3 regions of the Vibrio sp. M260121 genome follow, and region 2 is predicted to be linked to each of the others. Evidence: predicted binding sites of a transcription regulator. Region 2 holds the regulator's gene; each other region holds the start of a gene.
What was found. The regulator PurR, encoded in region 2, represses purine synthesis genes. The targets are predictions, from matches to a motif close to TNANGNAAACGTTTNCNTNA.
Positions count from the first base shown of each region.

Region 1: purT (formate-dependent phosphoribosylglycinamide formyltransferase) is a predicted target of PurR. The motif match lies at 1,747-1,766, and genes of this name have one in related genera.
Region 3: pckA (phosphoenolpyruvate carboxykinase (ATP)) is a predicted target of PurR. The motif match lies at 1,840-1,859, and genes of this name have one in related genera.

Region 1 covers NZ_JATABF010000006.1:142,801-147,065, forward strand. The annotation lists gene QTO06_RS05985 (LrgB family protein) at 1-531, shown strand, start outside; gene cdd (cytidine deaminase) at 797-1,684, shown strand; gene purT (formate-dependent phosphoribosylglycinamide formyltransferase) at 1,832-3,007, shown strand; gene QTO06_RS06000 (thiopurine S-methyltransferase) at 3,087-3,737, opposite strand; gene QTO06_RS06005 (RelA/SpoT domain-containing protein) at 4,074-4,265, shown strand, end outside.
Region 2 covers NZ_JATABF010000004.1:106,268-110,532, forward strand. The annotation lists gene torR (two-component system response regulator TorR) at 1-464, opposite strand, end outside; gene torD (molecular chaperone TorD) at 698-1,345, shown strand; gene QTO06_RS04185 (hypothetical protein) at 1,620-1,769, shown strand; gene purR (HTH-type transcriptional repressor PurR) at 1,790-2,794, shown strand; cyclic di-GMP riboswitch class I at 3,080-3,169, shown strand; gene QTO06_RS04195 (TfoX/Sxy family DNA transformation protein) at 3,286-3,876, shown strand; gene QTO06_RS04200 (TVP38/TMEM64 family protein) at 3,997-4,265, shown strand, end outside.
Region 3 covers NZ_JATABF010000005.1:72,711-76,975, forward strand. The annotation lists gene gspC (type II secretion system protein GspC) at 1-146, opposite strand, end outside; gene hslR (ribosome-associated heat shock protein Hsp15) at 402-788, shown strand; gene hslO (Hsp33 family molecular chaperone HslO) at 820-1,695, shown strand; gene pckA (phosphoenolpyruvate carboxykinase (ATP)) at 2,033-3,661, shown strand; gene QTO06_RS04985 (AsmA family protein) at 3,822-4,265, shown strand, end outside.

The sequences.
Region 1 (4,265 bases), on a different contig from region 2:
TACGCCGACAACGAGTATATTAGCTTCTTGCTTCAGCCCGCTGTTGTTGCGCTAGCGTATCCGCTCTATGAGCAGCTACCTCAAATCAAAGCCAACTGGCGCATTATCGCACTGGCTTGCTCTTTGGGCAGCGTGATGTCGATGCTAACAGCGACACTGATCGCCGTTGCATTCAAAGCAGACATCAGCCTCATCGCAAGCTTAGTGGGCAAATCGGTAACCACCCCTATCGCGATGGAAATCTCTAGTCACTTAGGTGGTGAAGCCGCTGTTGCCGCTATTTTAGTGCTTATTGTGGGTTTATTTGGGGCGATTTTGGCTTACCCAATCTTCAACCTTATCGGCATTAAGCACCCTATCGCTCGCGGCCTTACAATGGGTACTGTCTCTCACGCACTTGGGACAGCAACATGTGCTGAAAAACAGCCTGGCGATGCGGCTTTCTCATCTCTAGCTTTGGTGCTGTGTGGCATCATCACTTCTATTCTTGCGCCAAGCTTCTTTGCTTTGGCTGTTTGGTTATACCAATAAAGACCTCAATGACCTGCTCTACTTTGCTTCCCGATAAAATGGGCAGGTCATAATCTCATCCAGAAAATTCGCAGTATGAATATACGTTGATATAGTTATTAGTGGGACAGAGATAACGTTAAATCGTCGTGAAATCGAATACATGTGTGAGCTCACTCTAATTATGTAACGTAAATCACCATTACACACATTAACGTGATCTAAAGCACAGAACATTTCCATCTTTCACATAGAATAACTGTCCATGCAATAACAAGGATTCAACATGAAAAGTCGCATTGAACAGGCGCTAGCAAGCGCTCCTGAAGCACTTTCAACACATCTTGCTCCTATCGTTCTCGCTGACGATTTTGATGCCACTATTTCTGAGCAACAGTTTGATGAGCTGCTGAACGCTACCAACCTTTCAGACAAAGAGCTTCGTGTTGCTCTACTTCCTTTTGCCGCAGCGTTTTCTTACGCTCCAATTTCTGAATTCTATGTCGGTGCGATTGTTCGCGGTCTATCTGGTCGCCTTTACTTTGGTGCGAACATGGAGTTTTTCGGCGTTCAACTGGGTCAAACCGTTCATGCTGAGCAGTGTGCGATCAGCCACGCTTGGATGAAAGGCGAACATGGTGTGAAAGACATCACCATCAACTACAGCCCTTGTGGTCACTGTCGTCAGTTCATGAATGAGCTAACTACGGCAAAAGAGCTTAAGATCCAGTTGCCAGAACGTGAAGAAAAGTCACTACACCACTACCTTCCAGAAGCTTTTGGTCCTGCAGACTTAGGCATCGAATCTGGTCTAATGGCAGATGTAAAACACGAGTTTGTGTGTGATGAAGATGACGCTCTTATCCAAAAAGCGGTGAGCGCGATGAACATCAGCCACGCGCCTTACACTAACAACTTGAGCGGTATTGCTCTTGAGATGAACAGTGGTCGCGTATTCCAAGGCGCTTACGCAGAAAATGCTGCGTTTAACCCTAGCCTTCCACCACTTCAGGTTGCATTGATTCAAATCCTGATGGCTGGTGAGCAGTTTGAAGACATCAAAGCTGCTGCTCTGGTTGAGAACTCACAAGGCAAGATCAGCCACCTAGCCGATACTCAATCAACGCTAGAAGCGCTAAACCCTGATATTCCAGTGAGTTTTGTGAACGTTTAATTTATCCAGACGCTAAGCGAGAAGCTCTACCCAGTGTAGGGCTTTTTTATTATCAAAAAACCCTGCGCAAACGTTTGCTTCATGCATAAAAATCAGTATGATCCCCTGCAAATTCGGTTTCATCACTTTATTTTGTAAGGGAACACTATGTTCGGTACTGCTACAAGCACTCATGCTACCCGTGTATTACTTTTAGGCTCTGGTGAGCTTGGTAAAGAAGTGGCAATTGAATGCCAACGTCTTGGTTTAGAAGTGATCGCGTGCGACCGTTACGCCAATGCGCCTGCGATGCAAGTGGCCCATCGTAGCTACGTCATCGACATGCTTGATGGTCAGGCACTGGAAGAGATCATTAATAAAGAACAACCTGCTTACGTGGTTCCTGAAATTGAAGCTATCGCGACCGATAAATTGGTCGAGTTAGAAGAGAAAGGCTTGAACGTTGTTCCTACAGCGAAAGCAACTAAGCTGACAATGAACCGTGAAGGCATTCGTCGCCTTGCAGCTGAAGAGTTAGCCCTAAACACTTCCCCTTATCAATTTTCTGACAGCTTTGAGGACTTTAAAGCAGCAGTAGAACACGTTGGTATCCCATGTGTTGTTAAGCCAGTGATGAGCTCTTCTGGTAAAGGCCAAAGCGTTATCAAATCAGAAGAAGATGTTCAAACGGCTTGGGATTACGCACAAGAAGGTGGTCGTACAGGTGCTGGGCGTGTGATTGTTGAAGGCTTTATTGACTTTGATTACGAAATCACACTGCTAACCGTGCGCGCAGCTGATGGAGTGCACTTCTGTGCTCCGATTGGGCATCGTCAAGAAGATGGTGACTACCGTGAATCATGGCAGCCACAAGCAATGTCAGACAACGCCATCAAAGCGGCTGAATACACGGCAGAGAAAGTCGTTAATGCACTGGGTGGCTACGGTCTCTTTGGTGTAGAGCTGTTCGTTAAAGGCGATAAGGTTATTTTTAACGAAGTGTCCCCTCGCCCACACGATACTGGCATGGTAACCATGATCTCTCAAGAAATGTCTGAGTTCGCACTGCATGTTCGAGCGTTCACTGGAATGCCGATCAACAACATAGTTCAGTATGGACCATCAGCATCAGCGGTTATTTTAGGGCAAGGTACATCAACTGATATCCGCTTTGACAATGTTGCCAAAGCACTGGCTCAGCCACAAACCCAAGTACGTTTGTTTGGCAAACCTGAAATAGACGGTCGTCGTCGCTTAGGCGTTGTTTTAACGCGTCGTAAGACTATTGAAGATTCGATTGAAGATGCAGTGAATAACGCATCTAAAGTGCAGATCGTTTACTGATTTCATTAATCAGCTAAAGATAGACAAAAGCGCAGCTCAATTGGCTGCGCTTTTTCTTTCTGTGGGTTCGAAAAGTCCTTTATTCGCTCTCTATTAAGTAGACTTCTTCAGAGAAGCGACTTAGACCTTTCTTCGCAATTTTTGGATGGTTTTCGTCGGCTTGATCGACATTCAAACAACTCACCTTATAACCCGAAAACAGCTGTTCAATCTCTTCGACTGGCACGCTAAATGGAGGGCCTGACATCTCATCCTGTGGGTAGTTAAGAGTCACAAGTAAAATACGTCCGCCAGGGCTCAACAGTTGCTTAAGACGAGCTACGTATTCTTCTCGCATTTCTTGCGGCAAAGCCACAAGCGCAGCACGGTCGTAAATGATATCGGCTTTAGAAACAGGTGCAGTAAAGAAGTCGCCAGTGTAAATCGACAGCTCATCGAACTGATACAACTCATGCATGCCGTTTAGTGATGTGACCGTCGGAGTGTAGAAGTGTTCAGCAAAAAACGCACGCACGGCGATAAGGCTGAGTTCGACACCCTGCACATCATCATGCTTCGTCGCAAGCCATACCAAATCTTCTGACTTTCCGCACAAAGGAACTAACACGGTGTCTTCACGTTTAGGGTTGGTATGCTGCCAGAATGCAGGTAACAGTGGATTCACGTCATCTAGGTGGAAACCAATTTGGTTACTCGCCCATTTACTGTGCCAAAATTCTTGATCTCTCATTTTACTTCTACTTGTCGGCTGATTGTGGATTCGAGCTTTGCGCTTCGCTTTTGTGGGGTAAGACTAATGATTTTTTCAAATTTGTCTATGCCGTTCATCTTTGGTTAATACTGCAATGGTAGTATGGCTATCGTTCAAGAATGAACCCTTCCTTTATCTGGTTGTCAGAACAAAGGAAAGCAAAATGGTGATCTAGAACACGATTCCACCATAAGGCTAAAAAACGGCCTTGGAATCTATCGTAGAGCCCCCATTAACTAGGTAGTACCTGATTTGCGAATCTTAGTGACCTTTTCGTTACCCATTTTCTAAGTGCAAGCAAGTTAAGGAGAGTGAATGAGCTTATTTTTACGTACTACAGCATTGATGCTTTTAGTACTAAGCCGTGCGCCGGCGTTCGCCGCACTTCCAAATGTCCCGAGTAACGAGCAACAAAACCGTTCTGCTAGCCAAAACGAAGTTTGCTCAAAATTGTTTAAGCATAGCCTTAGTGGTTTGTATGGCATTCAGTCAATCGACTCCAAACCA
Region 2 (4,265 bases):
CTTAGAGCACGACGTTGAATGTCAAACGTCCACTCACCGAAGCGCACAATGTGTTCTTCATTAGTGTCGTTCGCTGTCTTTTGCGAACCGCTACGTGCCGCTGAAATGCGCCACAGCAAGTTCTTAACGCGAACTAATAATTCCCTTAGTTCAAAAGGCTTTGTCACATAATCGTCTGCGCCCATTTCTAGGCCAACGATTTTGTCAATGCTATCCGTGCGTCCTGTCACTAATATGATGCCGATATCTGATTGGCTGCGTAATTCACGCGTAAGCATAAGGCCATCTTCGCCAGGCAAGTTAATATCCAACATGATCAGGTCTACATCGCCACTTTGAAGCACTTCGCGCATTTCTGCCCCGCTCTCTGCTTCACTAACTTTGTAGCCTTCATTTTGGAAATAGCCCGCAAGCTTACTACGAGTTACTACATCATCTTCTACGACTAATACGTGATAGCTCATTTACACCACTTTCTGTCTTTTTTATTTTCCAAGACGTATTCTATTCATAACTAGTAACATTTCTAGTCATAGATACATTAAAAAGCAAGATTTTGCGTTTTTATTGATTCAAAGCAAGCTTATTTACAGCCATTCATAAACGCGCATATTTTCCCATAATGGATAACAATTATAGTTACTGCTATTCATCTTAATTGTTTACACTTAGGGGATAACCATTTAGGAGCAAAAAAATGCAAGAAGTGAAAGCTTTTAACGAGAAACGCGCAGAAATCTATTGGTGGTTTTCTAGCCTGTTCGCAAAAGAACTGACAGAGAAAGAACTAGAAAGCTACCACAGTGTTGAAATTCGAAGCTTTTTGGCTGGCCTTGGTGAAAATGAGTCATTAAAACCAGCTGTGGATACCCTTGTTGATGCACTTAACCGTCTGCAGGATCGTGAAGACGCACAACTTGAGTTGGCAGCAGACTTTTGCGAGCTTTTCCTTAAGACAGAAAAGCACGGTGCACTGCCTTACGCCTCTATGTACATTGGCCAATCTGGCCTGCTAAACGATAAGCCAGCAGAAGAGATGGAAAAACTGATGGCAGAGTTTGGCGTGCAAGTTGATGAAAACCTGAAAGAGCCAGCTGACCACCTAGCGGTAGAGTTGGATTTCTTGGGTAATATGATTATTCGCTCTAACGAACTAGAGCAAGAAAAGCACATGGAAGAAGCGTTCGACAAGCAGAACGATTTCATCCAACAGCATCTTTTGACTTGGCTACCTCAGTTTGCTGCTAAATGTAAGCAGTTCGACGAATTTGGCTTCTATATTAGCGTTGCGCAACTATTAATTGCATTTTGTAAACTGGACAGCACCTACCTTCTTGGTGAATAATTGCCGCCTATTTTAGGGAGCCTGCTATTTAGGCTCCCTATTTTATTCGTTTAGTTTTAATCTGGCTTAGAGAATCCCAACCAATTTAGCCGTGAAAATGTGACCTCAAGGGCACAAAACAACCGCTGAAAATATTGCCAGCCTGCCCACATCAGTCTAAAATGTGAGCGCAAACGATTAAATATGATTTATATGTAAACCGCTGAAATATAGCGGTTTTTGTGTTTTCTTAACATGATTGCTGACTAATTCCTCACTTATAAAAGAAGGGAATATGAGTATCAGCAACAAATGTTGCTACAAATCTTTTTATACCGATTCGGAACAACCACTGCCAAATATCTCAGCAATGCCCTTTCTTGCAGTTGCTCGGTTTGTGCAAGACCCTAAGCGTATGGTTGTCTTCACTCACGGTATTCAGTAGCTCGATACAGGACATCATTTATGGCCACTATTAAAGACGTTGCTCGCTTAGCCGGCGTTTCTACCACAACGGTTTCGCACGTAATTAACAAAACTCGCTTTGTTGCAGAAGCAACCCAAGAAAAAGTAATGAAAGCGGTTGATGAACTAAATTACGCGCCAAGCGCCGTTGCTCGTAGCTTGAAGTGCAACTCTACTCGTACTATCGGTATGTTAGTTACTCAATCAACCAACCTATTCTTCTCTGAAGTCATCGATGGTGTTGAGAGTTACTGTTACCGTCAAGGTTACACTCTAATTCTTTGTAACACGGGCGGTATCTACGAGAAGCAACGTGACTACATCCGCATGCTAGCTGAGAAACGCGTAGATGGCATCCTAGTAATGTGTTCTGACTTGACGGAAGAGCTAAAAGAGATGTTAGACCGCCATTCTGACATTCCAAAAGTTGTGATGGACTGGGGCCCTGAGAGCTCGCAGGCAGATAAGATCATCGATAACTCGGAAGAAGGCGGCTACATCGCGACGAAATACCTGATCGATAACGGTCACACTGACATCGCATGTTTGAGCGGTCATTTTGAAAAAGCAGCGTGCCAAGAGCGTATCGCTGGTTACCGCCGAGCAATGGCGGAAGCAAACCTAACGGTTAACGAAGATTGGGTTCTTGAAGGTAACTTCGAATGTGATACTGCTGTACTGGCGGCAGATAACATCACAGCAATGGAAAAACGCCCAACAGCTGTCTTCTGTTTTAACGACACAATGGCGCTAGGCTTAATGAGCCGCTTGCAGCAAAACGGTATCAAAGTACCGGATGATGTATCCGTGATCGGTTACGACAACATTGAGCTTGCAGAATACTTTTCTCCACCGCTAACGACTATCCACCAACCAAAACGTCGTGTGGGTAAAAACGCATTTGAGATCCTTTTGGAACGCATCAAAGACAAAGAACACGAGAAACGTGTGTTCGAGATGCAACCAGAGATCGTTGTTCGCAACACGGTTAAGAAACTAAACTAACCTCATCTGCGAACTCATTTTATAAAGCGCTCTTATGGGCGCTTTTTTAATATCTAAAAATAACTTTCCCTTAATATTTCAGCTCAAGAATACAACCTTAAGCTTCGATAAGTTGCTGTTTTAATTAAGGTGTAGCCCATTTCCTACATCAAGCTTTTGTATGACAAGTAGATGCTCAGCAATATGAAACAAAACACATCAACTTAGCGCTATTAACTGAACCAAGATCACACTTTTGTGTTTGAAACGTGATGTTAATTCAATATACGAAGTATTCTCAAAGAGTCACGCACAGGGCAAACCATTCGAAAGGGTGGGACGCAAAGCCTCCGGCCTGAACCATCTTATTAGATGGAAGGTAGCGGGGTTACCGATGGCAAATATGCATTAAGTGAGTTTACCCTTTAATGACATTGTGTCTGCATGCATTTGCTAATCTCTCGGACCTGATTTTTGGTGGCGTAATATTAATTACACCGAGATAACACATCATGGATAAACCGATACTCAAAGACTCAATGAAGCTGTTTGAGGCACTTGGTAATATCAAGTCGCGTTCAATGTTTGGCGGCTTTGGGCTCTTCGCCGATGAAACGATGTTTGCACTAGTTGTGAACAATCAACTTCATATACGAGCTGACCAACAAACTTCATCTGACTTCGAGACTCAAGGACTAAAACCGTACGTCTACAAGAAACGTGGTTTCCCAGTCGTTACGAAATACTACGCTATTTCTGATGATCTATGGGATTCGACCGATCGCTTGATTGAAGTTGCAAAGCAATCTCTAGAGACTGCTAAGCAAGAGAAAAAACAACAAGCGAGCGCCAAACCTAACCGATTGAAAGACCTTCCTAATCTACGCCTTGCAACTGAACGTATGTTGAAGAAAGCAGGCATTGACTCTGTCGAGCAACTAGAAGAAGAAGGTGCCCTAAACGCTTACAAAGCAATCCAAGATACGCATGCCTCTACGGTAAGCCTTGAATTGTTGTGGGCGCTTGAAGGCGCTATCAACGGTACACATTGGAGCGTCGTACCTCAGTCTCGCCGGGAAGAGTTGATGAGTGCTCTCTCGTAGAGCAATCATTTCAGCATGACATTGAGTAAAAGCCGCAGTTTTCACACTGCGGTTTTTTTTTGAAATTTTTTCTTACTTCATTCTGTCTTATTATTTAAGAAGCCAAACGGAGCCATTGATATGAATAAGAAACTGATTTTAGGACTGATCCTACTCGCGACCATCATCTTTTTAGGTGTCAACTTCGGTCAATATTTAACGCTAGAAAACGCCAAAGCACAGCAACAAGCGTTAAACAGTTTCATTGACCAAAACTTCGTGTTTGCCGCCGCAACCTATTTCTTCGCTTACATTGCTATCACCGCTTTTTCTATTCCTGGTGCTGCGGTTGTAACGCTTCTTGGTGCAGCCTTATTTGGTTTTTGGACGAGTTTATTGTTGGTGTCTTT
Region 3 (4,265 bases), on a different contig from region 2:
ACTTTACCCAATATCCAACCTGTCATTGCTATAAATAGACAAGTTAACAACAAACTGAGTTTCGCTTGTATGGTGTGATTGTTGGACTTAATCTGAGCCAGTAGCGGGCTGCTTGCTAATCCTGCACTTAGCTCTAAACGCTTCACTGAATTGATTCCTTTATTCTGACGTCGGTCGACCTTAAGTATAAGTAAAGATTGTCGACTCTATCTTGCTAAATTTGCAATAAAATTACTACTCAACAAAGAGCAGTGAACTATATCACAAGTTCCTTTTCATACCTTTTTCTTATGCAGTTTTTGCCAACTCCCTTGAAAAAAAACAGCCTTGGCTCCATCTGTAGGTGAATAATCCACCAGTCACTGCCTTATTATTGCAGTGATTAGATAGTGTAGAGTCGTATGAGTTCCGCAAATGAAGCCGTAAGGCTAGATAAATGGCTATGGGCTGCCAGATTTTATAAAACCCGCTCCATCGCACGCAATATGGTCGATGGCGGTAAAGTCCACTATAATGGGCAACGAAGCAAACCAAGCAAAATCGTTGAGTTGGGCGCTGAGATTCGTCTTCGCCAAGGTAATGAAGAGAAGACGGTGATTATCGAGAAAATCTCTGATCGTCGCATGGGCGCACCAATCGCTCAAACGCTCTATCGTGAAACTGACGAAAGCGTCAGCCAACGCGAAGAGTTCGCGAAACAGCGTAAACTCAACGCCCACAACCCAAGTCCGGAACGCCGCCCAGATAAGAAGCAGCGCCGTGACATCATTAAGTTCAAACACCAATAAAAGCCGGAATTACCGACGAGGAAAGCACTCCATGGCAAATAATGTTTTAAACCGCTACCTATTCGAAGATCTTTCAGTACGTGGCGAGTTGGTTCAATTGGATGAAGCATACCAACGTATTATCTCCAGCAAGGAATATCCGGCAGCACTGCAAAAACTGTTGGGTGAGCTACTCGTTTCAACCACTCTTTTAACGGCAACTTTGAAGTTCGAAGGCTCAATCACTATCCAACTACAAGGTGATGGTCCTGTATCACTGGCTGTAATCAATGGCGATCACGCTCAGAAGATCCGTGGCGTTGCACGTTGGGAAGGCGACATTGCGGATGACGCAAGCCTGCACGACATGATGGGTAAAGGCTACCTAGTGATCACTATCGAGCCAAAGAAAGGCGAACGTTACCAAGGTGTCGTTGGCCTAGAAGGTGAGACACTGGCTGACGTTATCGAAGGCTACTTCGCAAACTCAGAGCAGTTGAAGACGCGTCTGTGGATCCGTACTGGTGAACACGAAGGTAAAGCTCACGCAGCAGGCATGATGATTCAGGTAATGCCAGACGGCACGGGTACACCCGAAGACTTCGAGCACCTAGAGCAATTAACAGCAACCGTGAAGAACGAAGAACTGTTCACTCTACCGGCAAACGAACTGCTTTACCGCTTGTACAACCAAGATTCTGTTCGTCTATACGAACCGCAACCAGTGGAGTTCCACTGTGGCTGTTCTCGTGAACGTAGTGGTGCAGCGATCATTACCGTTGAGCGTGCTGAAATTAATGACATTTTAGCGGAAGAAGGATCAGTTTCTTTACATTGTGATTACTGTGGCACGTCATATTCATTTGACGAAGCGGAGATCACTGAGCTCTATGCACAAGCCGCTCCAGAGAAGAAAACACTGCATTAATTTTCATAGCTTAACAAGCTTGTAATTTACCCTTCAAAAGGCCAGCATCATGCTGGCCTTTTTGTGATCAAACCCTCTAATTACCTAGCCTCAGACGTAATAAAGCAACCGCTTAATTTTAAATAATTAATAATTCTTTTCCCCTAGCGCAAAGGTTTGCGCCCACGATAAACTATTCGCACCAATATGTGACGGGTTACCTAAAACCTTACTTAAATCATGGGTATTTTTTGAGCTATATCCCTGTTTTATCCCCACCCCGTTGCTAGCATGGTGAGCAGATAAAAATTAAAACATTCTTACAAAATCCCTACAAAAATCCTTATAAGGAGCACCTATGACCGTTATGGAACATACAAAGGCTGCAACAATTGATCTGACCAAACACGGACTGCATAACGTTAAAGAGGTTGTTCGCAACCCAAGCTACGAAATGCTGTTTGAGGAAGAGACCCGTGCTGACCTAACAGGTTATGAACGTGGTGTGGTTACAGAACTCGGCGCGGTTGCCGTAGACACTGGTATCTTTACTGGTCGCTCACCAAAAGATAAGTACATTGTTAAAGATGCAACGACAGAAGAGCACATGTGGTGGACTTCTGACGCAGTGAAAAACGACAACAAACCAATCAACAAAGAAGTATGGGACGACCTAAAAGAGCTAGTGACCAACCAGCTTTCAGGTAAGCGTCTATTTGTGATTGACGGTTATTGTGGTGCAAACCCAGACACTCGTTTGAGCATTCGAGTGATCACCGAAGTAGCGTGGCAGGCGCACTTCGTGAAAAACATGTTCATCCGCCCAACAGAAGAAGAGTTGGCAACGTTTGAACCTGACTTCGTGGTAATGAACGGCGCGAAGTGCACGAACGACAAGTGGGAAGAACAGGGTCTGAACTCTGAAAACTTTACTGTGTTCAACCTAACAGAGCGCATGCAACTGATCGGCGGTACTTGGTACGGCGGCGAAATGAAGAAAGGCATGTTCGCAATGATGAACTACTTCCTTCCGCTGAAAGACATCGCATCGATGCACTGTAGTGCAAACATGGGCCAAGAAGGCGACGTAGCGATTTTCTTCGGCCTGTCTGGCACAGGTAAAACTACCCTATCTACCGATCCTAAACGTGCACTGATTGGTGATGACGAGCACGGCTGGGACGACGACGGCGTATTCAACTTCGAAGGCGGCTGTTACGCGAAGACCATCAAACTATCGAAAGAAGCCGAGCCTGATATCTACAACGCAATCCGCCGCGATGCACTATTAGAGAACGTGACGGTTCGTAGCGATGGTTCTATCGACTTTGATGATGGCTCTAAGACAGAGAACACCCGCGTGTCTTACCCACTGCATCACATCGACAACATCGTGAAGCCAGTGTCGAAAGGCGGTCACGCAGACAAAGTGATCTTCCTATCGGCAGATGCGTTCGGCGTGTTACCTCCAGTTTCAAAACTAACGCCTGAGCAAACTAAGTACCACTTCTTGTCTGGCTTTACCGCTAAGCTAGCGGGTACAGAGCGTGGCATCACTGAGCCGACACCAACCTTCTCGGCGTGTTTTGGTGCAGCGTTCCTAACCCTACACCCAACTAAGTACGCTGAAGTGCTAGTGAAACGTATGGAAGCAGCAGGTGCAGAAGCTTACCTAGTCAACACCGGCTGGAACGGTAGCGGCAAACGTATCTCCATCCAAGATACACGCGGCATCATTGATGCAATCCTTGATGGCTCTATTGAAGATGCGAAAACCAAACACATTCCAATCTTCAACCTAGAAGTACCAACTTCACTTCCAGGCGTCGATCCAAGCATCCTTGACCCTCGTGATACCTACATTGACCCACTACAATGGGAAAGCAAAGCGAAAGACTTGGCAGAGCGCTTCATCAACAACTTTGATAAGTACACTGACAACGCAGAAGGTAAATCACTAGTGGCAGCAGGTCCTCAGCTGGATTGAGCCACTCACTAGACCTTAGTGACCTAGCTACAAAAACAATCTTCAAGCCCCTCTTTTGAGGGGCTTTTTATTGAATCCAGCCCAAGATTGATACAAGCTTAAGCCTATCTAAGTAATTCAATATTCACTTACTCCAATTTATGTACAGGTTTGGGCAGGGATGAAAACAGCAAGTCGAGTTCTACTTCTAATACTCATACTGGCGATCGCCGTTCCGGCCGTCTTTGTAGGCATGCTGACCACCTCGCATTCTCGCCAAACGTGGAATCTGTTTTCCGATTTAGTCGATTTGCCACTGCAAGCGGATAACGTTCAATACGAGTTTCCTTACCACCTCACCCTCAATGGCGTAGCGACCAAACAACAAAATATACCCTTCATTGAGCAAGTCGATCTCTGGCTGAACCCAGATGTTCGTCGCGATGGAAAATGGATTGTCGACAGCTTGCTGATTGATGGGTTGAGTCTACAGCAAGGTATGCCAACACTGCCGGCGCTGGGCAATGTTTACTTCCACCAAATCGCCTTGAAGAACATCGATTACGCCGATGATGCATTCAGCATTACGGGGGTAGATGTGCAAATCCAAGATCCAATATGGTCG